Puniceibacterium sp. IMCC21224: one gene and its partner. The protein of the gene in region 1 interacts with the protein of each later gene in a pairwise test. Links are inferred from orthologs where the notes say so. Each region holds a gene or a part of one and is shown on either strand. Other genes may lie near its edges.

Evidence for each region.
Region 2: the proteins of IMCC21224_RS10165 (region 1) and IMCC21224_RS13915 interact in binary tests that used the Escherichia coli proteins (3 or more experiments, as listed by UniProt). The link is inferred for Puniceibacterium sp. IMCC21224 from one-to-one orthologs.

The regions. Positions count from the first base shown.
Region 1 is NZ_LDPY01000001.1:2,199,562-2,214,944, reverse strand. What follows is about bases 6,657-9,510. They hold IMCC21224_RS10165 (iron-sulfur cluster assembly accessory protein), read right to left. Parts: upstream 8,346-9,510; coding sequence 7,968-8,345; downstream 6,657-7,967. Other genes in these bases: rimK (30S ribosomal protein S6--L-glutamate ligase), read right to left, coding at 8,933-9,510; IMCC21224_RS10160 (SUF system Fe-S cluster assembly protein), read right to left, coding at 8,427-8,789; tpiA (triose-phosphate isomerase), read right to left, coding at 7,120-7,860. Outside these bases: IMCC21224_RS10195 (xanthine dehydrogenase family protein molybdopterin-binding subunit), read left to right, coding at 1-606; IMCC21224_RS10190 (hypothetical protein), read left to right, coding at 651-1,244; IMCC21224_RS10185 (hypothetical protein), read left to right, coding at 1,255-1,599; IMCC21224_RS10180 (vitamin B12-dependent ribonucleotide reductase), read left to right, coding at 2,104-5,772; more of rimK, read right to left, coding at 9,511-10,342; IMCC21224_RS10150 (hypothetical protein), read right to left, coding at 10,478-10,744; IMCC21224_RS10145 (SPFH domain-containing protein), read right to left, coding at 10,741-11,643; tRNA guanosine(34) transglycosylase Tgt, read left to right, coding at 11,864-12,988; IMCC21224_RS10135 (TetR/AcrR family transcriptional regulator), read right to left, coding at 13,052-13,669; ppk2 (polyphosphate kinase 2), read right to left, coding at 13,662-14,531; IMCC21224_RS10125 (alpha/beta fold hydrolase), read right to left, coding at 14,756-15,383. UniProt on the Escherichia coli protein: Is able to transfer iron-sulfur clusters to apo-ferredoxin. Multiple cycles of [2Fe2S] cluster formation and transfer are observed, suggesting that IscA acts catalytically.
Region 2 is NZ_LDPY01000001.1:2,999,595-3,014,809, forward strand. The notes cover bases 7,144-9,829. They hold IMCC21224_RS13915 (2Fe-2S iron-sulfur cluster-binding protein), read right to left. Parts: upstream 8,806-9,829; coding sequence 8,482-8,805; downstream 7,144-8,481. Other genes in these bases: purD (phosphoribosylamine--glycine ligase), read left to right, coding at 7,144-7,677; IMCC21224_RS13910 (VCBS repeat-containing protein), read right to left, coding at 7,730-8,482; IMCC21224_RS13920 (peptidoglycan-binding domain-containing protein), read left to right, coding at 9,090-9,668; IMCC21224_RS13925 (DegQ family serine endoprotease), read right to left, coding at 9,785-9,829. Also shown: signal recognition particle-docking protein FtsY, read right to left, coding at 1-154; IMCC21224_RS13880 (lytic transglycosylase domain-containing protein), read left to right, coding at 265-1,137; IMCC21224_RS13885 (NAD(P)H-dependent oxidoreductase subunit E), read right to left, coding at 1,159-2,844; IMCC21224_RS13890 (alkane 1-monooxygenase), read left to right, coding at 3,032-4,087; IMCC21224_RS13895 (hypothetical protein), read left to right, coding at 4,134-4,532; xseA (exodeoxyribonuclease VII large subunit), read right to left, coding at 4,751-6,301; more of purD, read left to right, coding at 6,415-7,143; more of IMCC21224_RS13925, read right to left, coding at 9,830-11,254; IMCC21224_RS13930 (DUF2065 domain-containing protein), read right to left, coding at 11,503-11,697; protease modulator HflC, read right to left, coding at 11,694-12,593; FtsH protease activity modulator HflK, read right to left, coding at 12,597-13,760; IMCC21224_RS13945 (FAD-dependent oxidoreductase), read right to left, coding at 13,817-15,215. UniProt on the Escherichia coli protein: Ferredoxin are iron-sulfur proteins that transfer electrons in a wide variety of metabolic reactions. Although the function of this ferredoxin is unknown it is probable that it has a role as a cellular electron transfer protein.

The DNA of each region.
Region 1 (15,383 bases):
GCATCGGGCAACGGGTTCCTGCATGACTGCTTTCTGGACGAACTGATTCATGCTGCGGGGGCTGACCCGCTGGCCGAGCGCATCCGCCTGTGCATGGATGACACCTCTCGCAGGGTGCTCGAGGCCGTGGGCGAGATGTCGGGGTGGGACGGACCAGGGATCGGGGAAAATCGGGGGCGGGGCGTTGGATTCTGCCTGTCGTTCGGGGTGCCGGTGGCGCAGGTGGTCGACGTCACAATGACCGCGCGCGGCATCCGCATCGACAAGGTGCATGTTGCGGTGGATGTTGGTCAGGTGCTCGACCCCGTCAACCTAGAGGCGCAGGTATGTGGTGGCGTAATTTTCGGGCTGGGCCACGCAATGAATTGCGCGTTGACCTATGACAATCACACCCCACAGCAAACCAATTTTCACGCCTACGAGGGGATGCGCCTGTATCAGACCCCGGAAATAGATGTGCGCGTTCTTACCAACGGGACCAAGATTCGCGGCATTGGTGAACCGGGTGTGCCGCCTGCGGCCCCGGCGTTGGCCAACGCGATTTTCGCCGCCACCGGACAGCGCATCCGCGAATTGCCACTGAACAAACATGTGGCGTTTGTCTGATGTGGGGGGCGGTCCACAAGAGGATCCTGCTGGTCAGTGCCGCAATGATGATTGCAGCTCAGTCACGCGCCGAAATGCCGGTCCTGGTGATTGCGCCGCCCGCAGAGGGATCGGTTGCGGTGGCTGACGGGATCAGCGCGTTTGAGCGCATTTATGCGGTGGTCACCCATCCGCGCTGTGCCAACTGCCATGTGGGCGCGAACAACATCCCGATGTGGGATGGCGGCATCGCAGGCCCCGCGCGGCCGCATGGTATGAACATCGACGCCGGAATCAGCCGCATTGGCGCCGAAACGCTGATGTGTTCGACCTGCCACCGCACATCCCCGGTGTTGGAGAGCGCGCCACATGCGCCGCCGCACACCGCACTGGACTGGCGTTTGGCTCCGGTCGAATTTGAATGGTTTGGCAAATCACCCGCCGAGATCTGCGCGCAATTGTCCGACCCTGCCCGGACCGGTGGCCGTGACTGGATGGCGCTGGCCGAGCATCTGGTCGACGATGCCAACCACCGGGGATTTGTGCTCTGGGGTTGGATGCCTGGCGGGGGGCGCGACCCTGCGCCCGGCAGCCTTCAGCAACATGTGGACGATGTTCTGGCCTGGGGTGTAGCGGGTCAGCCATGCCCAATACGATGAGGTTGCCGCGATGACAAACACCGACCGAAAATACCAATCCGCCGCGACATTGCTGTTCATGGTGGCGGTTCTGCATCTGCCCGTGCTCGTCTTGAACTGGCGCGACTATGGCGCTCAGACGATCTTTGTGATTCTCGTGTTAGCCGCGTTGGGGATGGGTTTGATATTGCGGATGCGATGGGTGGCGTATCTGGCATTTATTGCCACGCTCGGCAGCGTCACAGCGGCTTTGGCGGGCGCGTTATCGGAATTTAGCCTTGTTGCACTGGCTTTTTGGGCGATTGCCGTGATCGATGTGATCGCTGCCGCCGTGCTGTTCGGCATGCTTTGGACTAAGCCCGCGCAGGCAGGATGAAAATTTACGCGCTGGCGCGGATCGGCGGATATTCTCTGCATCTTGTGCAGTTTTGCCACATTACGAAACGTCACCTACCAGATGCAGTGTATCCACAACGGGGCTGTGCACAAGTTCACGCAACCTCGCAATGTAGTGCCGTAACTTGGCGCGAAACCAGTGTTTTTGAAGCTTCCGTCAGTCTGATCGAAAATTAACCTTTTGTGGATGAATCAGTGGGGGGCTGGGGACAGGTGCAAACCCAAGTCCGGTCAACGCAAAAGATGTCACCAAATCGTAAAATTATCCGTTGACCGACCGGGGGATAATACGCCAGTTTGTGCGGGCCGGACGAAGAGCCACAAGATGTAGTGGCCATATCGGGTGCAGAGAAAATCAGAACTGACAACAGCAGGACACCCTGCGAGGCCGCAAACATCGTGTGGACTGTCGGCTTTGTTGCCTTTGCAAAACGGCACCTCCGTCGGGGAAACGACGAACGACTGGAAACATGGGGCAAAACAGATGCAAATCGAGAGAAAATTCACAAGCGCGGGTCAAGATGCCTATCAGGGGATCGACTTTGCGACCACAGTGTCCGAAATCCGGAATCCGGACGGCACGATTGTTTTCAAACTCGACAACGTCGAAGTGCCCACCAAGTGGAGCCAGGTCGCCAGCGATGTCATCGCCCAGAAATATTTCCGCAAGGCCGGTGTGCCCGTTGAGCTGAAGAAAGTCGCCGAAAAGGGTGTTCCCGAATTTCTGTGGCGGTCGGTTCCGGCGTCGGACAAGACTGAAAAAGTTGGCGAAACATCGTCCAAGCAGGTTTTTGACCGTCTGGCCGGCGCATGGACCTATTGGGGCTGGAAAGGTGGCTATTTCACCACCGAATCGGATGCGCGCGCCTATTACGACGAGATGCGCAATATGCTGGCCAGTCAGCGCGCCGCGCCCAACAGCCCGCAGTGGTTCAACACTGGCCTGCATTGGGCCTATGGCATCGACGGCCCCGGACAGGGCCACTATTACGTTGACTACAAAACCGGAAAACTGACCAAATCCAAATCCGCTTACGAGCATCCGCAGCCCCATGCGTGCTTTATCCAGTCGGTCAAGGATGATCTGGTCGGCGAAGGTGGCATCATGGATCTGTGGGTTCGCGAGGCGCGTTTGTTCAAGTATGGTTCCGGCACCGGCACCAATTTCAGCAGCCTGCGCGCGGCGAACGAACCGCTGTCGGGCGGTGGCAAATCGTCGGGCCTGATGGGCTTTCTCAAGATCGGTGACCGCGCGGCGGGTGCGATCAAGTCGGGCGGCACCACGCGCCGCGCCGCCAAGATGGTGATCATCGACGCCGACCACCCGGATATTGAGGAATTCATCAACTGGAAGGTCAAGGAAGAGCAGAAGGTCGCAAGCATCGTGGCCGGCTCCAAGATGCACGAACAGAAACTGAACCTGATCTTTGCCGCGATCCGGGAATGGGACGGAGCCGAGGCTGACGCCTACGATCCCAAGAAAAACGAAACGCTCAAGGCCGCAATTCGTCAGGCCAAAAAGGTCGCGATCCCCGAAACTTACGTCAAGCGTGTGCTGGATTACGCCAAGCAGGGCTACGGTTCGATCGAATTTCCAACCTATGATACCGACTGGGATTCCGAGGCGTATGCCAGCGTGTCGGGCCAGAATTCCAACAACTCGATCCGGGTCACCGACGCCTTTCTCAAGGCGGTCAAGGACGATGCCGATTGGGAACTGATCCGCCGTACCGACGGGTCGGTCGCCAAAACCATCAAAGCCCGCGACCTGTGGGAAGATGTCGGCCACGCGGCCTGGGCCTGTGCCGATCCGGGCATCCAGTTTCACGATACTGTCAACGCCTGGCACACATGCCCCGAAGACGGCGCGATCCGTGGGTCGAACCCGTGCTCGGAATATATGTTCCTCGACGATACAGCCTGCAACCTTGCGTCGATGAACCTGCTGACCTTCCTCAAGGACGGCGCGTTCCAGTCCGAGGATTACATCCACGCCACCCGTTTATGGACCCTGACACTGGAAATCAGCGTAACGATGGCGCAATTTCCCAGCCAGGAAATTGCACAAAGATCCTATGATTTCCGCACCCTGGGCCTGGGCTATGCAAATATTGGCGGTCTGCTGATGAACATGGGATATTCTTATGACAGCGACGAGGGCAGGGCGCTTTGTGGTGCGCTGAGCGCGGTCATGACCGGCGTATCCTACGCCACATCGGCCGAGATCGCCGGTGAACTGGGCGCGTTCTCGGGGTATGAGCGCAACAAGGCGCATATGCTGCGGGTGATCCGCAACCACCGTAAGGCAGCCCATGGCGCGACGGATGGCTACGAAGCGCTGGACGTCAAACCGGTGCCGCTGGACCATGCTAACTGCCCCGATGCCACCCTGATTGGTCTGGCCAAAAGCAGCTGGGACGAGGCGCTGCGTCTGGGCGAAGCCAACGGCTATCGCAATGCGCAGGTGTCCGTGATCGCTCCGACTGGCACCATCGGTCTGGTGATGGATTGCGACACCACCGGGATCGAACCTGACTTTGCCCTGGTGAAGTTCAAAAAGCTCGCCGGCGGTGGGTATTTCAAGATTATCAACCACTCGGTTCCTGCGGCACTGGACAAACTGGGATATTCCAGCAGTCAGATCGAAGAGATCGTCGCCTATGCTGTCGGTCATGGCACGATCGGCAACGCGCCGGGGATCAATCATACCTCGTTGATCGGCCACGGCTTTGGCCCGGCGCAGATCGAAAAAGTCGAGAGCGCGCTGGCGTCGGCATTCGACATCCGCTTTGTGTTCAACCAGTGGACGCTGGGCGAAACCTTTTGCCGCGAGGTGCTGGGTATCCCGGTGGCCAAGCTGTCGGACCCGACTTTTGATCTGCTGCGCCACCTTGGCTATTCCAAGCGCGACATCGAACTGGCTAATGATCACGTCTGCGGCACCATGACCCTCGAAGGGGCGCCATTTCTCAAGACAGAACACTACGCGATCTTTGACTGCGCCAACCCTTGCGGCAAAAAAGGCACGCGGTATCTAGGTGTTAAAAGCCATATCTACATGATGGCCGCTGCGCAGTCGTTCATCTCGGGCGCGATCAGCAAGACGATCAACATGCCCAACGACGCCACCATCACCGACTGCCAGGCCGCATACGAGCTGTCGTGGTCCCTGGGGGTCAAGGCAAACGCGCTCTATCGCGACGGATCGAAACTGAGCCAACCGCTGGCGTCGGCGCTGGTCGAAGATGACGACGAAGCAATGGAGGTGCTGGAAAGCGGCTCGATGCATGAAAAGGCCGCTGTGCTGGCGCAGAAAGTCGTCGAAAAGATCATCGTCAAAGAGGTCGCCCGTGGCCGCGAAAAGATGCCCGAGCGGCGCAAGGGCTATACCCAAAAGGCCATTGTTGGCGGTCACAAGGTGTATCTGCGTACCGGCGAATACAAGGACGGCAACCTGGGCGAAATCTTTATCGACATGCACAAGGAAGGGGCGGGCTTCCGCGCCATGATGAACAACTTTGCCATCGCGGTGTCGGTTGGTCTTCAGTACGGCGTGCCGCTGGAAGAGTTCGTCGATGCCTTCACCTTTACCAAATTCGAACCTGCCGGCATGGTGCAGGGCAACGACAGTATCAAGAACGCGACCTCGATCCTTGACTATATCTTCCGCGAACTGGCGGTGTCCTACCTTGACCGCACCGATCTGGCGCATGTCAAACCGCAGGGCGCCACCTTTGACGATATCGGCCGGGGCGTGGAAGAAGGCGTGTCCAACGTCAAGGAAATCTCGGAATCAGCAGCGTCGCGCAGCCTTGAGGTGCTGAAACAGATCAGCTCAACCGGGTATCTGCGCAAACGTCTGCCGCAAGATCTGATGGTGTTGCAGGGCGGCCAAAGTGGGTTTGGCGCGGCCACGCAGGTGACGTCACTGGTGGCGGAAAAGGCGGTTGCCTCGGGCGGCACGTCGGTCAGCTATGCCACCAGCACAACGACGACAGCCGCGACCAGCGGTCTGGCGATCAACGCTGTCACCAAAGCCAAGATGCAGGGTTACGAGGGCGAAGCCTGCGGCGAATGTGGCAACTACACGCTGGTGCGCAACGGGACCTGCATGAAGTGCAACACTTGCGGCGGAACGTCCGGCTGTAGCTGAAGATTCGAGGGGTGGAGAGAGGTGTTTGTCAGAAGCCGTAATTTCGTCGAATTTCAAAATTCGACGAAATGCGCGGTTATGAAAAAGAGGCTTTCTTGGGGGCCTTTATTTAGTCGACGTTGAACAACACCTACGCGGCGATTTGCAGTGCTATTGATCGGACGGTGAAGGCGTTGATCGCGCGCTGCGCCCGTGACAGGCCCTCGAACAACAGGACCAAACGGGCCCTCAGGCGGGCCAGGATCTTGCGGATGTTGTGCCCGCAGCCGCACAGGACAGCGAAGAGCGCATCGCCCTTGGTCCCTTTGAGAGGGCAGCGCGCGAGGCGGCCATCGGTCTTCATGTGGCCGATCTCCGGCTCGATCGCACTGCGCCTTCGGAGCTGCGCTTTCAGCCCATCCGTCAGCCCGCGACGCATTCCGGAGATCAACACATGGGTTGTTCCGACACCGTGTCCACGGTAGCCGCGGTCCACGACGGCGAGGTCCGGGCGGCGAGGTCCTTTGCCAGCGCGACCAACTTCACCCGCGCCTTCTCGTAGAGCCGGGCGTCCATTGCCCGGCAGGCGCATCCGCAGGATGCTGCCGGGAGGGGGTTGGATACGCGATATTCTTTTCCATCACGGTGGTGTCGACGGAGACGCGCGCCAGGCTGTCGTCGTCGATGATACCGACAGACCGGCCCGCTTGAATCGTCTTGGTCAGCAGCCACTCCGCGCCCTCTTCGCCGATGCGATCACGCCAGCGGCTGAGCGAGGACGGATGAATCGGCGGCTGATGCTGGAAGAACGTCTCCCCTGTGAAATGCTGGACATACGGGGAGTCCACCCAGCGGGCGATCACGGCCTCGTCCGAGAGCCGATAGGCATGCTGCAGATACATGAGGCGCCACCAACCGTGGCGGCGTCGCAGGCCGCCCTGTCGCCGACGGGAAGAAACCAGCCCACTCCCGTTCGAAGACCTCCCAGTCGATCAAGTCTGCCAGCTTTACAAGCTCGTGGCGCATGTCGATCATGTCGACCAATCGGGGGCGGAGGAGATCATCCTGTTCCTCAGGACGCGAGCGGTGCTTCATGGCAGGATCCAAACTGCAGCCTTTTCAATTGGATTCTACGGATTCCTGCAGTTTGAAGCCGGAAAAATATCCGATTTATCTTGGTGATTCAGCTACATGGCAGTTGTTCAAGCCGAACTGTTTAGGCAGACGGTTCAGCGGCAGGTCCGCATCTGAACGCGCCGCTTCCATGATCTGACGGGTCGTCTGCGTCTCAAGGATGGGCCGCGTTTGCACGCGGTCGCCTGCGGCGATCCTTGACCCGCAGATGAATCGCGATGTTGGGAGTTGAGTTTAGGCTTTGGTCAGGGCCGCAATGATGGGGCCAAAGTCGCTGGCTTTGAGGCTTGCGCCACCGACCAGTGCGCCGTCGACGTCTTTGACGGCAAAGATCTCGGCCGCGTTTGCGGGCTTCACGCTGCCGCCATAGAGCAGGCGGATGGCACCAGCGATGTCGTTTCCAAACCGGCTGACAAGTTCTGCGCGCAGGAATTGGTGTACTTCGCCGATTTGATGAATGGTGGGCACCTTGCCGGTGCCAATGGCCCAGATCGGCTCGTAGGCGACTACCAGATTTGCACCGGTCGCGCCATCAGGCACGGAATTGGCAAGCTGCGTGCCGATCACGGTAAGCGTCTTGCCGCTGTCGCGCTGTTCCAGGCTTTCGCCGATGCAGACAATCGCGGTCAGGCCTGCATCCCAGACAGCTTGGCTTTTGGCGGCGACGATCGCGTCGCTTTCGCCGTGGTCAGCGCGGCGTTCGGAATGGCCGGTGATGACATAGGTTGCGCCTGCGTCGGCAAGCATCGGCGCTGACAGATCCCCGGTATGGGCACCGCTGGCTGCAGCATGGCAATCCTGCGCTCCGATGGCGACGTCACCAGCGACACCCTTAGCAGCATGGAGCAACGTTGCGGGCGGGCAGATCAGCACCTCGACGGTCGGGCTGCTGGTGCCATCAAGGGCGCTCAGTTCAGCCAGAGCTGTCTGAGTTCCGTTCATTTTCCAATTTCCGGCGGCCAGTTTGCGTCGCATGTCGTCTCCTATGAATCACAGTTGCGCATCATCACGGCAACGCACCAAAGGTCAAGTTGTGTAGCGTGATTGCACCAAGGAGAGAAGGTCGGGGCGGCCGGACGGACTCAGCCGTTGCCCGGAGACTCAAGTTCGGCCAAGTCCTTGAACTTGATCGACTCGCCGCAACCGCAGGCATCAACCACGTTGGGATTGATGAATCGAAAGCCGGATTCCAGCAACGATGTCTCGTAATCAATCTCGGTGCCGAACAGGAACATCTGCGCCATGGGGGCTATCATCACCCGCGCGCCATCCTGGTCGATCACCTCGTCGTTGGTGTCGGCGGTATCGACATATTCCATGGTGTATTCCATGCCTGCGCAGCCGCCCTTTTTGACGCCGATACGCAGGCCCGCGCGGTTGTCACGCTCCATCAGCTTGGTGATCTGGGTCACAGCGCGGGCGGTCATGCTGACTGGGGGCTTGCCGGGAATGCCGAACATGCGGGATCTCCTGTTGTTACGATCAATCTAGGCACCTGGCCCGGTTGGCACAAGGGGGCGGACCCCAAGCCACCGTGTGACCTACATGAAACCGAGTTCGAGTCGCGCCTCGTCTGACATCATCTCCATGCCCCAGGGCGGTTCGAACGTCAGTTCGACATCGACCTGCTTGATCCCGGCCAGCGGTTCGATGGCTTCCGCCACCCAGCCGGGCATCTCGCCTGCCACCGGGCAGCCCGGCGCGGTCAGAGACATCGTTACCGCCACCGCGTTTTCCGGCGATATATCAATGGTATAGATCAGACCAAGGTCATAAATATTTACCGGAATTTCCGGGTCATAGACGCCACGACACGCCTCGACCACCTGCTCGTAGAGCGGATGATCCGTGCTGGAGGGCGCAATCAGTGGAGCACCTTCAAGCTGGGGACTGGCGTCTTGCATGGGGTTTGTCCTTTTCGCTTACCTGAGCAAAGATATAGGGAATGCCAATCGCCGCGTAAAGGGTGCCTGCCTGGACTCTGTAGTGCGTATGGGCAAAGCTGGCCCCGTTTAGCCCCGGAGCTGACTGGCTGGGGCCACAGCCGTTAGCCCAGCACTTTGCGTCGCCGCACGGGGGCGGGGCGCACGCGTTCTTCGACGTGGTCATAGAGCAAACCAGCGATATTCTTTTTGGTTGCGTTTTCAATCCCTTCGAGCCCGGGGCTCGAGTTGACCTCAAGCACCTTTGGCCCGGTGTCCGAACGCAGCAGATCGACGCCTGCAAGGTTAAGTTTGAACGCTCGGGCCGCGCGCACCGCGGTTTCGCGTTCTTCCTTGGTGATGCGGACCACCTGCGCGGTGCCGCCCTGATGCAGGTTCGAGCGGAAATCGCCATCGGCTCCGGTGCGTTTCATCGCGGCGACGACCTTGGTGCCGACGACAAGGCATCGGATATCTTCGCCCGCTGATTCCTTGACGAAATCCTGCACCAGAAAATTGGCGCGCAGCCCGCGAAAGGCGTCGATCACCGATTGTGCGGCCTTCTTTGTCTCTGCCAGAACGACGCCTTTGCCTTGGGTTGATTCCAGCAGCTTGACGATCAGCGGCGCGGTGCCAACCAGCCGCATCAGGCTGTCTGTGTCCTTGGGGGACGAGGCAAAGGCGGTGTTAGGCATGCCGATCTTATGCTGGGCCATCAACTGATGCGCGTGCAGTTTGTCGCGTGACGCGGTGATGCCCTCGGACCCGTTGACGCAAAAGGTGCCGATGGTTTCGAACTGGCGGATGACGGCGGTGCCATAGGCGGTGACAGAGGTGCCGATACGCGGGATCACCACATCATAGCGGGGAAGGCGGGCACCGTCATAATGCACCTCTGGGGCCATGGCGTTGATGGCCATGTAGCAGCGGGTTGTGTCGATCACCTCGACCGTATGACCACGCGATTCGCCCTCTTGCACCAGTCGCCGGGTCGAGTAATTGTCCTCGCGGCTCAACACTGCGACCCGCAGCGCGCGTTTCGGGGCTGAGGTGCGCACGGTCTGGCTGGAATAGACATCATAGCTAAGTTCCGGCTGACAGAACCGGTCAGTGGCAACGATGGTGATATGATCCTTGAGCGCCTCACGCCCCAGCAGCATCCGGCTGTTCATCCGGTCGCGGTTGGTCAGCGTCAGCTCAATCCGCCAGCTATTGCCACCGACCCGAAGGGTCGAGGCGATGACATAGCGGCTCTCGCTCTCTCCATTTGACGATGTGACGGTGCGGCGGTCAACGATGGGGGCCGAACAGGGAATGATCAGATCGTCGCGGCCGGGGATCGGGTGGATGGTAAACCGCACCCTGGGGGCGGCGGCGGGACCAAAGGTTTCGATGTCAAAGGCGTGCAGCGCGGAAGTGCGCGCCCCGGTATCGACCTTGGCGCGCAGGGACGGAAGGCCGAGATCCGGCAATGCCACCCATTCCTCCCATCCGAATCGGATGAGGTCGGGTGTCTCGGGCAGATCGTCGTGCATGTCGCGTCCTTTGGCCAAATGAACGCCAAGCCCTATCAACAGGACCAGAGCGCCGCAAGCCAGCCTTGGCACAGGTGTATGACAGAAAGGTGAGCGCCGACGCTGCGTTTCGCCATATCTCAGTGATGCGGCGGTTCAGTCGTTAATGTCGTGGCGCACAAAGCGCACCTGACCTTTGGGGGCGCGAAACAGCCGCCTCAGCAGCGCCCATGCCGCCAGTGACAGCAGCGCGAACACGGCCAGCAGGACAGCGGGCGACGTCGTGAACGGGATCAGCAGCAAAAGCGCGACGGCCGCAGCACCGATGGCAAAACCAAGGAAAATGAACCCCGGTGCCAGCAATTCGAGGATTGCCAGAGCCAGCGCACCCGCCAGCCAGACCCACCAGATGGCCCAGATCATGGCAGTTTGCCCTTGAGCATCTTGAACGCATCGCCAAAGGCCTCAAGCGCGTTGGCGGGCAGCACGATGGTTTGCTTACCTTCGCCGGCCCCCAGCGCATTCAGCGCATCGACCTGTTTGAGGGCCACTTGATATTGCGCCGCCTCGAGTCCTCCGGCGGCGATCGCCTGCGCGATGACACCCGTGGCATAAGCGTCGGCGTCGGCCAGCACCCGCCGCGCCTTGGCCGCCTGTTCCGAAGCATAGAGATCGGCGTCGGCACCCAGTTCGACGGCTCGTTTCTTGCCCTCGGCCTCTGTCACCTGGGCGCGGCGTGCGCGTTCGGCGTTCAACTGTTGCAGCATTGCCGATCGGGTGGCCTGATCCAGATTGACGTCCAGCAGTTCGGCGCGCGTCACCTCGATCCCCCAGTCGTCGACCACGGCAAAGATCTGTTCCTTGATCGTTGCCGTCAGGGTGCCGCGGTTCGATTGGACCTGATCCAGCTCCATCTTGCCGATTTCTGAGCGCACAATCCCCGCCACCGTGGTTGAGATGGCGGCATCGACGTCGCGAATGCGGTAGACGGTTTTTTCCGGCTCGATGATGCGATAGAATACCGATGTGTCGACCTGCACCAGAACGTTATCAAGCGTGATGGCATCCTGCGTGATGGTCGGCAACTGCCGTTCCAAGATCGAGATTTTATGCGCAACCCGGTCCAGAAACGGGACGATCAGGTTGATCCCCGGCCCAAGCACCGCGTGCAGCCTGCCAAATCGTTCGACGACATATTGTTCCGATTGTGGCACGATGCGCACCGCACGCAGGATGACAATGACGACCAGCAGGGCAAGCAGTATAAAAATCAGGTTGCCGGAAAAAAATTCGTCGATCAAAAGCTGGAGTTCTGGGGGCACGGGCGTCTCCTTTGGCTGATACTGGCGTAGTGGACGTGGGTTTTCCGGTCAATGCAATGTCAATTAGTATCGGTCCCTGAACGGGATCAGCGTGATGTCCCCCCGACTGAAATCGCAAAACCAGCAAAGTGCTGATTGCCCTTGGGAGAGGCGGGTGGATTGACCGAGTGTTGCGCCGCGCCCTTGTGCGACGCCGTTTCGCAGCCTAAAGCATCCCGCCATGAGCACCTCATTCACCGTCTCGGCCCGCGATGGCCGTGCCCGCACCGGCGCAATCTCAACCCCCCGTGGTGAGATCCGCACACCTGCCTTCATGCCCGTCGGCACTGCCGCGACGGTTAAGGCGATGATGCCGGAGAGCGTCCGCGCCACCGGGGCAGATATCCTGCTGGGCAATACGTATCATCTGATGTTGCGACCCACGGCTGAACGCATTCACGCCTTGGGCGGCCTGCACAAATTCATGAACTGGGATCGCCCGATCCTGACGGATTCTGGTGGCTTTCAGGTGATGTCGCTGGCGGATCTGCGCAAATTGACCGAACGCGGCGTAACCTTCAAAAGCCATATCGACGGCTCGAAACACGAGATCACGCCAGAACGCTCGATGGAGATCCAGCGCCTTTTGGGGTCGGACATCGTGATGGCGTTTGACGAATGCACACCCTATCCCTGCACCGAGGCGCAGGCGCTGGACAGCATGCGGCTGTCGATGCGTTGGGCGCAGCGGTCGCGCGACGCCTTTGGCGATCGTTCGGGGCATATGCTGTTTGGAATCCAGCAGGGCAGCGTGTTCCCCGATCAGCGCCAGGAAAGCGCCGAGGCGCTGAAACGCATCGGCTTTGACGGCTATGCGGTTGGCGGGTTGGCCGTGGGCGAGGGGCAGGAGATGATGTTCCAGACGCTGGATTTTGCCGTCGATATGCTACCCGACGACAAGCCGCGCTATCTCATGGGGGTCGGCAAGCCGGACGATATTCTGGGCGCGGTCAAGCGCGGCATTGACATGATGGACTGCGTTTTGCCCTCACGCTCGGGCCGCACAGGACAGGCCTGGACCCGGCGCGGGCAGCTCAACATCAAGAATGCCCGCCATCAGGATGACCCGCGTCCACTGGACGAAGATTGCACCTGTCCGGCCTGCCGGAATTATTCCCGCGCCTATCTGCATCATGTGTTCCGGGCGCAAGAGATGATTTCCGGGATGCTGCTCACATGGCATAATCTGCATTACTATCAAGATCTTATGCAGGGAATTCGCGAGTCAATCAGTGCCGGGCGGTTTGCGGAATTTGAGGGCGAATTTCACGCGATGCGCGCCGCCGGAGATATCGAGGCCCTGTAACGGCGGCCTGATGATGGTGAGGTCGGGCGGTATGGTGCCGCTTGGACCCAAATTAGGCGCGGCTTATGAATCCGGTCGGATCAGTCCGAGTCCGCGTAAATAGATGCCGATGCCGGTCTCAAGCAGATCTTCGGGCGGGAAGGGGCTGCGGCTGCCCGGAGCATTGCGGGCAAACAGTTCGACCACGCCGTGGCTGAGCGCCCAGATATGCGCCGAGAACATCGAAGCGGGGGGCCGCTTGTCCGGGGGAATGTGTTGCGACAGATCCGTCGCGGCAAGTTCCAGAACTGCGCGGGCCCGCGATGACGCCGTCGCCAGTTCCGGTGAATGATTAACCGAAACGCCGCTTTCGAACATCGCAATGTAATGACCGGGATAGCGCCGGGCAAAGGCCAGATAGGCCCGGCCCGTCGCCTCGAATGCGGCGAGCGCCGAGGGCTGGCCACTGTCATAGGCATATTGCATCACATCGGCAAAAATATCGTAGCCCTGACGTGCCGCCTCGGCGATCAGGTCCTCGCGCCCAGCAAAATGACGGTAGACCGCCGCCGGGGTCACACCGGCCTGTTTTGCGGCTTCGGACAGGGTAAATCCGGTCGGCCCCTTTTCCTCGATCAGGATCAGGGCTGCCGCAACCAGTGCCTGCGCCAGATTGCCGTGATGATATCCGCGTTTAGACATCCCAGAGGTCGGGACCACCGCAGATCTTTTTATCTGGCTCACCCAGCGCCTTTGCGTCTTTTTTGTCGTAGTCCAGCGACCCCAGAACGCTGCGGATTGCCGCCAAACGCGCGCGGCGTTTGTCGTCCGAGCGCACAATAGTCCAGGGTGTCTTTTTGGTATGCGACCGGGTCAGCGTTTCATGGATCGCGGTAGAGTAGGCGTCCCATTTGGCCAGTCCTTCGACATCAATCGACGACAGTTTCCAGTGTTTCAGCGGATCCTTTTCGCGGTCCAGAAAGCGGCGCAACTGTTCCGCGCGCCCGACGTTGAGCCAGAGCTTGAACAGATGAATCCCGTCCTGCACCAGCATCTTTTCAAAGTCGTTGACCTGAGCAAAGAAGTGTTCGCGCTGTTCATCGGTGCAGAACCCAAAGACGTGTTCGACCACGCCGCGATTGTACCACGAGCGGTCAAAGAATACGATTTCGCCAGCAGCCGGCAGATGCGTGATGTAGCGCTGGAAATACCATTGCGTCATCTCGGTGTCGGACGGTTTGGCCAGCGCTACATTGCGCGCCCCGCGCGGATTCAGGTTTTCGCGAAAACGCTTGATCGTGCCGCCTTTGCCGGCAGCGTCGCGCCCCTCAAACACGATGGCGATGCGCGCACCGGTGTCGCGCACCCAGGACTGCATTTTGACCAGTTCGATCTGCAGCGCCTTCATTTCCTTTTCATACGTCTTTTTTGAGACTTCTTCAGAATAAGGATAGGCGTTGGACAGAATATCGTCCTTGTCGGCGCGCTCGATTGCGTCGCGCACATCCTTTGGGGCATCGTTTTTGTAATAGGCGCTGATGGCGCCGTCAAAAGGAAGGGTCACGGGACAGGGCCTCTTTTGTTCTGCTCTTGGCCAGTAATATGGGATGTTAACTGGCTTAACGCAATCGCTGTCGGTCGATTGGCGGGGTCATGTCGGACGGGGCGCAGGCGCTTCGGCGCGCTCTTGTCAAAGGCTGGTACCCAACGCGCGGGGCGGTTCCCGCTACGCCCAGACGGGCACATGCCCCTCACCGTGTTCCCAGGTGGTGGAGCCGTTTTTGCTGTTTATAACTCCTGGCGCAAACCCGCCCGATGCGCGGCGCGGTTGATGGCATCCACCACGGTTTGTGGTTGCACATGATGCGGCATGTGGCCGACGCCCGGCAACACGTTCAGCGCGGAATTGGGCAGCAGCGCGTCCAGCGGGCGTGCATGCACGTCGATCGGGACAGTGGTGTCGGCGTCACCGTGGATCAGTTCGATTGGCAGGTCCAGCGACGGATACCGCGCCGACATCTGCACCAGATGCGGGCGCAGCGAATTGACCTGCCGGGCATTGGCGCGCAGCGACTCGCGGCGCAGGGTCAGGCCGGGGCCGACATATTGGGCATAGCCATCGGGCGCGGCGTTGGGGGCAAAGACGCTGCGAACGGCGTCGTTGATCGTCTCTTGCGAGGCGAATGCCGTCACGAACGGTGGAACAACCGCGCCGCCAAGGCCCGATCCCAGCACGGTATATGACGGGCCAAGTTTGCCGGGCCACGGCATCGTCGCCCCTGACACAATCACCAGGGCCGAAGCCGGATGATTCAGCCCCCAGGCCATGGCGACAGACCCGCCATAGGAATGGCCCAGCACGATAGGGTTTGTGACGCTCAGCCGGTCGGCAGCGCTCCAGAGCATGGCGGCCTGT
Region 2 (15,215 bases), 800 kb from region 1 along the record:
GCTGACGCGGCTCGGGCTGCCGGGGTTCTGGCACGGCCTCGGGCACCACATCGGGTTCGGCGCTGCCGCCATCCTCGACAATGGCATCCAGCCCCTCTTCGAGCTTTGATGATGATTTGAAAAGCTTGCTCTTGAGCTTGCCGAAAAACGACATGTGGTCTGTCTCCGCCTGATCCCCTCTCACCTACTGCCTGCGGGCCGCAGATGAAAGTGTGAGTTGACGCGGGCACTTCGTTCGGCCCTGATGCGGGTATGTGGCGTGTGATGGTTCTGATTTTGACGATGTGCGCACCGGGGATCGGCAGCGCCGAACCAGGAACGCTATGCAGCTCCGGCAGCTATGGCCCGGTAGAGTGCATCCGACCGTCGCAATTTGTCCATGACACCTGCCAGGCCATCGACCATTTCGCAACCCGACACGGCATAGATCCCGGTTTCTTTGCCCGGCTGATCTGGCAGGAAAGCCGGTTTGACCCTAACGCCCTTAGCCCTGCCCGCGCGATGGGAATCGCGCAGTTCATCGCTTCGACCGCCGTCTTGCGTGGGCTGCGCGACACCTACAACCCAGCCGAGGCGCTAGAACATTCCGCCGAATATCTGGGCGAGATGACGCGCCACTACGGCAATCCCGGACTGGCGGCGATCGGATATAACGGCGGCGAACGGCGCGCCGAGGGGCTGATCGCAGGCACCGGCGCGCTGGCACGTGAGACGGTGAACTACGTGCAAATCATCACCGGCCTGACCGCCGAGACGTGGCGCGATTCGCCCCCCAAATCGCATGATTTCCGCCTGTCCAAGTCCCTGCCGTTTCGCGCCGCCTGTCATGATCTGGCACGCAACCGTCGGCTGACACCCTACCCGCGCCCGGAACCCACGCTCAAACCCTGGGGGGTGCAAGTGGCCTTTGGCACCTCAACCGCTGCGGCGCGGGCCAAGGTGCAGGCGCTGCGCCCCGCCTGCCGCAGCACGCTAAAGGACGAAACCGTTGACTATGTCTATGAGAAAAGCCGCGCCAGCCCGCGCGGCGGCTACTACATGGCCCGCGTCAGTCGCAACAGCCGCGACGACGCCTGGCGCCTGTGCAGCAGGATCAAGGCGCAGGGGTGCATCTGCGCGGTGTATCCGAATGGGTGATGCCGTGGGAACAAAGTACACTCATATCTCATCGCCAAAATGTTTGATCGTCATGCGGATCGGATTTGGCGCGGCCTGACCCAGACCGCAGATCGACGCGTCCCCCATCGCCTGGCACAGCTCTTCCAGCAGCGGTTGGTCCCAGTGTTCGGCCTGCATCAGTTTGACCGCTTTTTCGCAACCCACACGACAGGGCGTACACTGGCCACAGCTTTCATCTTCAAAAAACCGCAGCATGTTGAGCGCCGCATCGCGGGCGGAATCCTGATCCGACAGAACAACAACCGCCGCAGAGCCAATGAACGAGCCGTGCGGTTGCAACGTGTCAAAATCCAGCGGGATGTCATCCATCGACGCAGGCAACAGACCCGACGACGGTCCGCCAGGCTGGTAAGCCTTGAACACGTGGCCGTCGGCCATGCCGCCCGCCGCCTCGATCACGTCAAGGATGTGTGACCCTGCAGGCAGCAGGTAAACACCCGGTGTCGTCACGCGACCCGACACGGAATAGGATCGCAACCCCTTGCGGCCATTGCGTTCGACGCCTGACAGGATTTCCGGCCCCTCGCGGCAGACGGCAGCAATCCAATGGAGCGTCTCAATGTTGTGGACCAGGGTAGGCCGACCAAACACCCCCACCTGCGCCACATAGGGCGGGCGGTGGCGCGGGATGCCGCGCTTGCCCTCGATCGATTCGATCATGGCGCTTTCCTCGCCGCAGATATACGCCCCCGCCCCGCGCCGCAGGTCGATATAGCCCGGTGCCACAACGCCCGCCTCTTCCAGTGCACGAATCTCACGACGCAGGATGTCCAGCACGGCGGGATATTCATCGCGCATGTAGATAAAGGCGGTCTCGGCCTCGACCGCCCAGGCGGCAATCAGCATCCCCTCAAGGAACAGATGCGGCGTGCGTTCCAGGTAATACCGGTCCTTGAACGTGCCCGGCTCGCCCTCGTCCCCGTTCACGGCCAGATAGCGCGGGCCGGCGTTGCCCCGGACAAAACCCCATTTCTTGCCCGACGGAAAACCCGCGCCGCCCAGCCCGCGCAGGCCCGAGGCCAGAATGGTTTCCTGCACCGCCTCCCAATCGCCGTGGTCGCGCAGCTCTGCCAGTTTGGCATAGCCGCCTTCGGCCACATAAGCGGCGTAATCCTCGTAATCGGGGATACGCACGTGGGTGTGATCCGCAGCGATCGCAGCATGGACCTTTTCCGGTGTGGCGTGGTCGATGTGGTTGTGGCCCAGTTCCAACACCGGGGCGGTGTCGCAGCGGCCCATGCAGGGCGCACGCAGGACGCGCACCTCCTCGGCATCCAGTCCTGATGCCAGCGCAGCTTGCAGCGCCTCGGATCCCGCCAACTCGCAAGACAGTGAATCGCAGACCCGGATGGTCAGCTTGGGCGGTGGCGCCTCGCCTTCCTTGATCACGTCGAAATGAGCATAGAAACTGGCGACCTCGTAAACCTCGGCCATGCTCATCCGCATCTCTTCGGCCAGAGCGCGCAGATGCGCCGCACGCAGGCAGCCATGCCCATCCTGGATCAGATGCAGATACTCGATCAGCAGATCGCGACGGCGCGGGGCATCCCCCAGCAAGGTCCGGACCTCAGCCCAGGCCTGATCGTCCAGCTGGCGCCCTTTGGTTGTGTGCCGTCCCTTGCCCTTGCCCGACTTCCACACGCCCTTGCGCTGATCCACTACCATCTCCGGTCCCTTTTTCCCGTGTTTCCGCCACCCTATCCCACCGTGCCGCCGGAGCGACGTCAAAAGCGACGTGAAATCAGAGCGAAACGGCCCTAAATCGTCGCGGTTCCGCCTGATGGGTGTCGGAATTTTCCGAAAGAAGTATCATGTTGAGGTAAGAGCCTTAAGGCAGCCAAAAGGATCGGGCGTGACACGGTTTGTACTCATAACGCTGGGCATGGCTCTGGTGCTCGCGCTGGCCCTGTGTCTGGGCGGGATCTGGCCGCCGCTGGCACTGGGGTATATCACCGTGTTTACATTCCTGATGGACAAAGTGACCGCGCTGGCCGCCGCCGATGCGCCGCAGGGGGCCGAATTCCCGGCGGGTCATGGCCTGTCGACCCTGTTGGGCCTGCTGCATTTCCTATTGCTCTATGGCGGCGTTGCAGTCCTAAGCGACCCGGCGTCCCGCGGTGCGGTGCTGGACCTTGCCGACAAAGTGCTATGCTTTCTCGCGCTAGCGCTGTTTCTGGGCCAGGTCAGCAACTCCAATGCCCATGAACTGATCCACCGCAGCGCGCGTTGGCCGCGCAGGCTGGGGGTGGCGATCTACTGCTCGCTGCTTTTTGGTCACCATGCCTCGGCCCATCCGCGTGTCCACCACGTTCACGCCGCGACCGATGCCGACCCCAACTCGGCGCGTCTGGGCGAAGGGTTCTATGCCTTCGCCCTGCGCGCCTGGACCGGATCGTTTCGCGCCGGGCTGCGGGCCGAACGCGCGCTGCGGGCGCAGCGGCCCGCCGCTACACTGCATCCTTATGCCGCCTACGGTATCGGGGCCGCTGCTTCTGTGACCTTGGCTGCCTTGCTGGGGGGCACCGTCGGCGTGGCCGTGCTGCTCGGACTTGCGGTCTATGCACAGATTCAACTGCTGCTGTCGGATTACGTTCAACACTACGGGTTGCGCCGGTCTTTGCGGGCAGATGGCCGACCCGAACCCGTGGGTCCCGCCCACAGCTGGAATGCCCCGCATGGTTTTTCGTCAGCGCTGATGCTGAACGCGCCGCGCCATTCTGACCATCACGCCCACCCGTCCCGCCCCTATCCAGGGCTCAGCATAAACCGCGACGTCATGCCGATCCTGCCACACTCATTACCTGTCATGGCGGTGATCGCGCTGGCCCCGGCTCTGTGGCGGCGAATGATGGATAACCGGGCACACCACTGGTCTGCGGATGACGCGACACAGAACGCAAAACCGTGAAGCGAGAGCGGTTCCAAGCCCGCGCCGAACATGTCAGGGTAGCGTCATGAGATTTGCCCTTACCGTCCTCGCCACCCTGGCTCTGACCTCCCCTGCAACTGCGCAATCTGTGATGAGCGGATCGCAATTCGAAGCGTACGTGACCGGAAAGACGCTCTACTTCGGCCAAAACGGTGCCTCCTACGGGGTCGAGGAATATTTGCCGGATCGCCGCGTCCGCTGGTCGTTTCTCGATGGGCAATGCAAGGATGGGATATGGTACGAAGAGGCCGACCAGATCTGTTTTGTCTATGACGACAACCCAGCTCCCCAATGCTGGAGCTTTTACCGCGAAGGCACCGGACTGCGCGCAGTGTTCAGAAACGATCAGACGGCAACCACTCTTTACGAGGCCCGCCAGGACGACGATCCGATGCTGTGCTACGGACCCGAGGTCGGGGTCTGACCCGAGGTACCTCCAGCCACCCCGTTGCTCGAACCGACCTCGCTCGCCCCCCAAATAACAGAAAATATGTCCGGTCGCGGCCAAGACAGCAACAGAGCAGCCAATCCTACCGCCCGACAACGCATGTCAGATCGCCACACGCGCCGAGGTGGTGACTCTTTCACCGCCGAGATGACATGCGTGCGCCGCCGGGCGCACTCCGCCGGGTCAGCCTGCGCTTACTCGCCGAACAGGGACCCCTGTTCCGGCGGTTTGGGGGCGGATTTGCGCGGAGCGGTGCCGCCAATCCGAAACCGGCCATCAGCAAACTGGATCTCCAGCCCCGAGGCCGCCGCCGCCGCTGCGCGCGTTGTGACCACCTGACCGTCGCCGCGCACCACGGCAAAGCCCCGCTCAAGCGTCGCCTCGTATCCCAATGTCAGACGCAACCGCTCAACCGCGTCCAACCGCCCCCGCAAGGTTCGAAGCTGCCCGCGTCCGGTCTCCGACAACCGCCGTTCCAGCCCGACCAAACGCTCACGCCCCGCTGCCAGATCGCGCTGAACCCCGCGCAGGCTCAGCCGATCCGACCGCAGTTTCAGCGATTCGCGACGTGCCGCCATCAGACGCACCAACGCCGGATCAATCCGGCCCGACCGCTCGCCCAGCCTGCGCCGCTCTGAATCCAGCCCGCGCGTTAACAGCGCGGGACGCAGACTGCCGGTGCGCTCTGACAATTGCACCCGACGCAGCTGTACAGACCGGATCAGCGCCTGCGGCAACCGGTCGGACAGCGTGTCCAGCCTCTGGCGCGGCCCATCCAGCAACGTCTCAGCCCGAGGCATCGCCCGCGCCAGATCCCGCAACCGCTGCCCCCTGACATCAAGCCGCTGCCCAACCGACCGTCCCAGCCGCGCCTGCATATCCCCGAGCCAGCCCAACAGATCCAACCGCACCGGCACCGCCAGTTCCGCCGCAGCGGTCGGCGTCGGCGCGCGCTTGTCCGACACAAAATCAATCAGCGTGGTGTCGGTCTCATGACCCACGGCTGAAATCAGCGGAATGTCACTTGCCGCTGCGGCCCGCGCCACGATTTCTTCGTTAAAGCCCCACAGATCCTCGATCGACCCGCCGCCGCGCGCAACGATCAGCAGATCCGGACGCGGCACCATCCCCCCGGGGGTCAGAGCATTGAACCCCGCAATCGCCCGCGCCACCTCGGGCGCGCATTTCGCCCCCTGCACTGCAACCGGCCAGATCAGCACCTTGCGCGGGAACCTTTCGCGCAACCGATGCAGAATATCGCGAATCACCGCGCCCGACGGCGAAGTCACGACGCCGATCACCTCGGGCAGATACGGCAGCGCTTGCTTGCGTTCCGGTGCAAACAGACCCTCGGCCGCCAGCATCGCCTTGCGCTTTTCCAGCATTGCCATCAGCGCGCCCATGCCGGCAGGGCGGATATCCTCAATCACAATCTGGTATTTCGACTGGCCCGGGAACGTGGTCAGCCGCCCGGTGGCGATCACTTCCATCCCCTCTTCGGGCTGGGTCTGCAATTTTGACGCCGTGCCCTTCCACATCACGCCCGAGATGACAGCCCGGTCATCCTTGAGATCCAGATAGACATGTCCCGAACGTGGTCGCGACACCCGCCCGACCTCACCCCGCACCCGGACAAAGGCGAATTCGCCCTCGATCGTCCGTTTGACCGCGCCAGACAGTTCGGAAACAGTGAATTCCGGCGCATTGCCGCCATCAGACGGCGCATCGTCGATCAGATCGGACATTCCTTACCCCACTTGTTCGGTCACGCACACCGGGGGGTGGGCGGACCTAGCTTGCTCTTGTCGTCCTCCAACCTTAGAACGCCCGGCAGGCAAGGCCAAGCAGGAGAGCGCCCATGAACATCCTCATTCTCGGCAGTGGCGGGCGCGAACACGCCTTGGCCTGGGCGGTGATGCAGAACCCAAAATGCGACAAGCTGATCGTCGCACCAGGCAATGCCGGGATCGCACGGATCGCGGAATGTGCGGCGCTCGACATCAACGACGGCGGTGCAGTGGTCCAGTTCGCCGACGAAAACCTCATCGAATTTGTCATTATCGGCCCCGAAGCGCCGCTGGCCGCCGGCGTCGGTGATCGTCTGCGCGAAGCCGGCCTGCTGGTCTTTGGCCCCTCAGCAGCCGCAGCACAACTCGAAGCCTCAAAGAATTTCACCAAGGAAATCTGCGCCGCCGCAGGTGCTCCGACCGCCGCCTATGGTCATTTCACCAACGCGGCGTCGGCCCATGCCTATGCCCGCCAACAGGGCGCCCCGCTGGTGATCAAGGCCGACGGACTGGCCGCCGGCAAAGGCGTCATCATCGCCGAAACCGATGAACAAGCCACAGCCGCCATCGACCACATGTTTGACGGCGCTTTTGGCGCGGCCGGCGCTGAAGTCGTAATCGAGGAATTCATGGCCGGCGAAGAGGCGTCGTTCTTTGTTCTCTGCGACGGTACAGACGTGCTGCCCATCGGCACGGCGCAGGACCACAAGCGCGTGGGCGAGGGCGACACCGGCCCCAATACCGGCGGCATGGGCGCCTATTCCCCCGCTCCCGTGCTAAGCCAGGCCATCGCCGACCGTGCGATGGACGAAATCATCCGACCGACTATGGCCGAAATGGCCCGACGCGGCACACCGTATCAGGGGGTGCTTTATGCTGGTCTGATGATCGAGGATGGCGCACCACGTCTGGTGGAATACAACGCCCGTTTCGGCGATCCTGAATGTCAGGTGCTCATGATGCGGCTGGGCGCGCAGGTGCTCGACCTGCTGCACGCCTGCGCCGAAGGCCGCCTTGCATCAGCGCAGGTCAACTGGGCCGACGACCACGCCCTGACAGTGGTTATGGCGACGCAGGGCTACCCCGAGGACTATGTCAAAGGCAGCGTCATCGCGGGCCTCGACTCATTGCCCGAGGGCAGCTGGTCGATGATGTTTCATGCAGGCACAACAGACGCGCCGGGCGGGATGATCGCCACCGGCGGCCGCGTGCTGAACGCCACAGCCCGTGGCACAACCCTGCAAGAGGCTCGCGATCGTGCCTATGCCCTCATTGATCAGGTCAACTGGCCCGAAGGGTTCTGCCGTCGCGACATTGGCTGGCGCGCGCTCTAGGGTCAGTGGATCCAGCCGCGTTGCCCACCGCAGGGCGGGGACAACGGCCAAATCAGTCGCAGCTCAGCGCCTTTTCAATGCTTTGAAGACCCGAATAGGGTCCAACGACCCTTGCCGTCAGCCGGTCGTTGTCCAGACGTGCCACCATCACCCGCTGCCAACCACCATCGGCCATGATCATTTCAAGGCCTGCACCACAGTCGCGAATTCCGCTCTCGATATGGTCCCAGCCGATACGATGGTTGGTCAGCCCGTCCAGATCGGCAACCGGGTGCAGCGCCCCGGTTTCGAACCGCCAGATCCTAAGCCGTTTCGCCAGATGCGGACGATCAACATAGGCAACCTCGATCCGCCCGTCACCGTCGAGATCCGCCGCCCCGACCGGAGCGAGCCAGCGATTGCGCTGACCGATATGCGGCGTTGCAGCGATTCGACCGGCTTCGCCCCAAATCGCAAGGCGGGCACCGCGCGTCAGGCTCGACTCGACCACGATCACCTCAGGCGCACCATCGCCATCCACATCAGCAAGCCGGGGTGCTGTATCCTCGAACACCAGCGCATCAGGAAGGACCGCCCGCAGCAGCCGACCATCGGTCAGGGTCAGCTCCAGTGCGCCCCATTCCACGGCATCCCCCAGCACACCATGATCATAGCGCGTCGTGGGATCAACATAGCGCGCCGCCCGGATCTCAGCCGCTACGATGCCGCCAGCGCCCTGCAGCACCAGCCACACAAACAGCATCAGCCACGCGCGGCGCCCGGAACTGCGCATCAGGCGCGACACAAGACGCCGCGCCCCCGTCATCAGATCTGTTTTTCCGGCATCTGAACCACCAGCCCGTCCAACGCATCCGTCACCTTGATCTGGCAGGTCAGGCGAGACCGCTCTGGATTGGGCTCAAACGCAAAGTCCAGCATGTCCTCTTCCATGTCGTCCTTGGCCGGCAGCTTTTCGACCCAGGCCGGGTCGACATAAACATGGCAGGTCGAGCAGGCGCAGGCACCGCCGCAATCGGCCTCAATTCCCGGAATGTTGTTGTCGCGAGCCCCCTCCATCACGGTCAGACCGTTGGCCACCTCGACCTCATGCGGGGTGCCGTTGTGCTCGATATAGGTGATCTTGGCCATGCGGAATCCGCTCCTTTAGCTGTTCTCGACTGTACCTAGTCAACCCTGATGCCGCGTTCCAGCCCCTTTTGCGCCACCACAGACCAGAAGCGTGCGCGCGTTCACAAATATTCCGTATATGTCTAAATTCAGAACGCATACCCTGCGCATGTCCAAACTGGTTCTGTTCCCAGGTCATTGGACCACGATCTCAGGTCGCCGACGCCTTCGGGCAGCTGCCCCGTAGCACCCTCAAATCTCGTCCTCGCGATATATGTCCGCGAACGGCCAGACGGTGTGCCGTCATGCTTTCCTCTGCCCGGAAAACCGGATATCGTTCCTTGCGACGCAGCCTGCAACACGAGGCCCGAGCAGCCATGATCCGCCCCTGCACCGCCCTGGCGGCGCTGACCTTTGTTGGGGCCTGCGCCCCTGCCGATATGGCAACCCGGGCAGAGATGCAGGCGGTCGCCGTCGAACACGCGCCAGATGGCAGCTGCTTTGCGCGCGAAGTGACTCCCGCAGTCTATGAACAAGTGCCGGGACAAGTGCAGGTTGTGCAGGCGGAATATACGTCTGACGGCACGATGACCCGCCCGCCGATCTACCGCAACGCCTCGGTGCCGCGCATCGTGCGCCCGCGTGGGGAAATTCGCTTTGCCGCCCCATGCCCGGCCCAGATGACCCCCGAGGTGATCTCCTCGCTCCAGCGTGCGCTCGCTGCCCGAGGGTATTTCAACGGTACCGCCACCGGTCGCATGGACGCCACCACCGTCGACGCCGTGCGGCGGTTCCAGACTGACCGCGGCCTCAAGAGCGCGCATCTCTCGCTCGAGACCACGCGCACTCTTGGCCTGATCGCAGTTGAAACCAACGTTCCCTGATCCAGGCATCCCCGCTGGTCGACGTCATTTGCGCAACGACAGAAAATCATCAACACCAACGAAAAAAGGGCGCCTAAACGGCGCCCTCATCTCGAATCGTTACCTTGATCCCGAAATTATTCGGCGTCGAGGTTCAATGCCACAAAGCGTGGATCCCCGCCGCGCCGTACCAGCAACAGCAGCGATTTACGCCCAGCGTCCTCGGCGGCGTCGATACGATCCTGTAGATCGCTAAGGCTGAGTACCGCGCTCTGGCCTGCCTCGGTGATGACGTCCCCCGCACGCAGGCCCTTGCCAAACGCTTCTGAGGTTTCAACAACATCCATCACGGCAAGACCCTTGATATCGTCCGAAAGCTGTAGCTGCTCACGGATTTCGGCCGTCAGCGGGCTCAGCGTCAGACCCAAAAGCTCGCTTTGCTCCGGCTCTTCGGGCTCCATCGATTCGACATTCGGCGTGGCGCCTTCAGCCTCTTCACGGCGTCCCAGCGTAACCTTGAGCGTCTCAGTCTTGCCCTCGCGGTTGACCTGCACCCGCACGGTTTTACCGACCTCGGTATTGCCGACCTGCCGCACAAGACCGCGCGTGTCCGCCACTTCGTGGCCGTCAAAGCTCAGGATCACATCGCCAGACAGCATCCCGGACTCCATCGCCGGACCTTCGGGCACATCCGTCACCAGCGCGCCCGCAGTGCTGTCGAGTCCCATCGCCTCGGCCACATCGTCGGTCACGTCCTGGATTCGGACACCCAGCCAGCCGCGCCGCGTCTCGCCAAAGTCCTTGAGCTGTGTCACCACCCGCGTCACCACATTCGACGCCATCGAAAAGCCAATCCCGATCGAGCCACCATTCGGCGACAGGATCGCGGTATTCACCCCGATCACATCGCCATCCATATTGAACAGCGGACCACCGGAATTGCCCCGATTGATCGCCGCATCGGTCTGGATATAGTCGTCATAGGTGCCGCTGAGTGCGCGGTTGCGCGCCGATACGATACCCGCACTGACCGAAAACCCCTGCCCCAGCGGGTTGCCCATCGCCATCACCCAATCGCCGACCCGTGCCACATCGCTGTCACCGAAGTTGACGAATTTCAGCGGCACCTCGGCCTCGACCTTGAGCAGGGCGATATCGGTGTTTGGATCTGTACCAACCAGCGTCGCGGGCAGTTCGAACCCCTCAAAGAATTCGATCTGGATCTCATCCGCGCCCTCGATCACATGATTGTTTGTCACCACATAGCCATCTTCGGAAATCACAAAGCCAGAGCCCAGCGCCGAGGACCGACGCGGCCGGTCGCCTTCGCCATTGCGGTCACGAAATTCGCGAAAGAAATCCTCGAACGGAGACCCCTCGGGAACGATGCCTTGCGGGCCTGTCCGCCCTTCGACCGTGGTCGAGGTGGTGATGTTCACCACCGATGGACTGATGCGGTCCGCCAGTTCGGCAAAGCTCTTGGGAGCGCCCTGCGCTGCGACCATCAGCACCTGCGATAGAATCAGCAACATCGACAACGTTGCCATCCAGAACAGCCGCAGCGGTCTGGCGGTGTCGCGTGTCAGGGCGATAACTTGTGGTTTCACGTTGGACTCCTTGTTTCCGGCACTTTCCGCGTCTGGCGCGTCGTGCCCGTCTCCTCACTGTAGGAAACATAGCCCTAGCAGAGCAACACGCAAAGATAGCCTTACGTCATCAAGCGTATGTGACCCGATCGTGACAGTGTCGTCAGGATGCGCCGGGGCACGGCGCACCCCGGCTATTCCTGGCCTGCTAGCGTTAACATTTCGCGAAGAGGGCCCAGCCGGACGGCGGCCCCCAAAGGTCCATCCAATCAGCCCAGCACCTTAGCAACCCAGACAAATACCAGCCCAAAGGCCAGCGCGCCAAGACCGATCACGCGGCGCATATCATGCGGCATCATCCGCAGCGCTTCGAGCAGTTGCTCGACAAGCGAAGGGGCCAGTGCGTACACCAGCCCCTCGATCACCAGGACCAATCCGATCCCGTATAGTAAATCCGCGCTCATTCCGCGACGGATACGCTGCCGGACGGTCCCTGCTCAGACTTGAAGTAGTCAAAGAACTCGGAATCCGGTGTCATCACCATTGTCGAATTGTCTCCCGACAACGCGTTCTCATAGGCCTGAAGCGAGCGGTAGAAGGCAAAGAATTCCTCATCCGCGCCAAAGGCTTCGGCAAAGACCGCATTGCGGCGGGCATCGGCCTCACCACGGATGACCTGCGCTTCACGCTCGGCCTCAGACAGGGTCTCGGTCACGGTACGGTCGGCCAACGCGCGCACACGCTGCGCCGCCTCGTTACCGCGTGCGATCTCGTCCGCAGCTTCGCGTTCACGTTCGGCACGCATCCGGGCAAAAGTCGCCTCGAGGTTCTGCGCAGGCAGGTTGGTTTGCTTGAGCCGCACATCGACCACATCCAGCCCCAGACCGCGCGCAGACACCCGTGCCTGATCGCGAATGCGCGTCATCAGACCGCGACGATCCTCAGACAGGATGGTGTCGGATGTAACCTGATCAGCCCCCAGAACTTCGCGGATCTGCGCATTCAGAACCGAGGACAGACGATCCTCGGCGGCGCGGATGCCACCGACACCCACCGCCTGCCGGAACTGCACCACATCCGAAATGCGGTAGCGCGCAAAGGCATCCACCACCAGACGCCGGTCATCCGACGGCGTCACTTCGATGGTTTCAGTATCCAGCGACAGAATACGGTCGTCGTATTTCACCACGTCCTGAATGAACGGCACCTTAAACGCGAGGCCCGGATCTTCCTTTACCGCTTTGATCTGACCAAATTGCAGCACCAGCGCCTTTTCGCGCTCGTCCACCACAAAGACCGACGACCAGACAGCGATCACCACAAGCACGAGCACCGGCAGAATGAAATTGATTTTTTTCATGGCTCAGTTCCCCGCCTGCGACGTTTGCGACCGGTTCAACTCGTTCAGCGGCAGATACGGCACAACGCCGCCCCCCTGCCCGTCGGCACCTGTCACCGATTTGTCGAGGATCATCTTGTTGACGCTGCCCAGCACCTTTTCCATCGTCTCGATATAGAGACGCTTGCGGGTCACACCCTCGGCTTTGCTGTATTCTTCGAGCACCGAGGTAAAGCGGCTCGCTTCACCCAATGCTTCGTTGACGACCCGGGCGCGATAACCTTCGGCCTGCTCGCGAGTCTGTGCTGCGGCACCACGAGCCTCGGCCAGAACGCGGTTGGCATAGGCATCCGCCTGGCGTTGCAAGCGGTCGCGTTCCTGTTCAGCGGCCTGCACTTCGCGGAACGAATCGATGACTTCGCGGGGCGGATCGGCGGTTTCAAGGTTCACACGAACGATGCTGATGCCGCTTTCGTATTCATCAAGCGTGGTCTGCACGTCCTGCATCGCGGTATCGGCGATCAGACCCCGGTCCCGGTTGAGAATCGGCGCCAGATTGCTGGCGGCAATGATCTCGCGCATGACAGATTCCGATACGGCACCCACGGTCAGTTGCGGGTCACGGATGTTGAACAACAGCTTGGCCGGATCGTTGATGTTCCAAACCACCTGAAACTCGATATCGACAATGTTGGCATCGGTGGTCAGCATCAGACCGTCGCCGTTGTTGCCGCGCCGCGCGCCGATATTCTCGGTCCGCTCGGAGGTAACATTGACCACGTCGTAGGTGACAAAGGGCCATGGTGCAAAGTTCAGCCCCGGATTGCCCGTCGAGGAATACTTGCCCAGGAACAGTTCAACCGACTGCTCTTCGGGTTTGACTGTGTAAAAGCTGGAAAACGCCCAGACCGCAAACGCGCCCAGAACCGCCAGACCAATGGTGCCACGCGTCAGGCGCGGGCCATTGTCACCACCACCGCCGGATGAGCCGCCATTCAGGCCGCCACCATTACCGCGTCCCCCCATGAGCACGCGCAGGCGTTCCTGGCCTTTTTTGACCAGTTCGTCGATCTCGGGGATCTGCGGTTGGTTGTTGTCGGGTCTGCGACCACCACCGCCTCCACGGTTGCCATCCCCCCCTTGTCCGCCGCCGCCGCTGCCCCAGGGGCCGCCGTTGTTGCCTGCCATGTAGTCATTTCCCTCTTGGTCGATCTTTTATATAAATGTGCGCTCTGGCGCGAATTTCAAGCGGTTCTGACGGGTTTGCGCATCGTCACCAGCTCTTCTGACATGGTTGGATGTACCGCTACGGTGCGGTCGAAATCTTCCTTGGTGGCGCCCATCTTGATCGCGATACCGGCCATCTGGATCATCTCGCCGGCGCCGGGGGCCACGATATGACAGCCCAATACCTTGCGCGTCGCCTTGGACACGATCAGTTTCATCAGCACCCGGTCGGGTTTGTCGATAAAGGCGCTCTGCATCGGACGAAAGGAGGTCGAATACACCTCGATTTCTTCGCGCTCGCGCGCGGCCTCTTCGCTCAGCCCCACTGTTCCCATCTCGGGTTGGGTGAACACCGCGCTGGGGATCAGATCATGGTCAACCGGCGTCGGGTTGCCCTTGAACACCGTTTCGACAAAGGCCATGCCCTCGCGGATCGCCACCGGTGTCAGATTGACCCGGTCGGTCACATCGCCGATGGCATAGATCGACGGCACTGCGGTCTGGCTGTAGCTGTCCACTTCGATCTGCCCGCCGCGTCCCAGTTTGACGCCCAGATCTTCAAGTCCTAGACCTGCGGTGTTGGCCTTGCGTCCCGTGGCAAACAGCACCTGATCAAAGACTGTCTCGTGTCCGGTGGTGGATTTGACCCAGACTGGCCCCTGATTGCTCCCGGTTGAGGCTTTGGTTTGGTGCGTCGACTGTCCTGCGGCCCGCAACACATCTGGCCCGGCGCCTTGCCCGGCTTCAGCCGCCTGATCAGCAGGGCACATATCCAGAATATTGGTGCCTGTATGCAATTTGATGCCACGTTCGCACATCGCGTCGGCAATCAGGCCGCGTGCTTCGTCGTCAAAGCCGCGCAGAATCTGCGCACCGCGATAATAGACCGTCACATCCACGCCCAATCCCTGAAGGATGCAGGCAAATTCGCAGGCAATATAGCCGCCACCGATGATCAGGATACTTTTGGGCAAGGCCGCCAGATGAAAGATGTCGTCCGAGACAATACCAAGATTAGCGTTCGGCAAATCCGGGCGCACCGGATGCCCGCCGGTTGCGACGAGGATATGCTTGGCAGTCACAACGTCACCATTGTCGAGCGCCACGGTATGCGCGTCACGCAGCGTCGCGCGACTGTCGAACATCTTGACGCCCGAACCATCCAGCAGCCGCCGATAGACCCCTTCGAGCCGGTCCAATTCACCATTCAATCGCTTTGAGAACGCGGCCCAGTCGAATACCCCGCGCGTCACGTCCCAGCCATATCGTCCGGCCTCATCGGCCACTCCGGCATATTCACTGGCAAAGACCATGAGCTTTTTCGGCACGCAGCCACGGATCACACAGGTACCGCCATAGCGGCTCTCTTCGGCCAGCGCGACCTTGGCTCCCGCCTCACCTGCCGCCACACGTGCG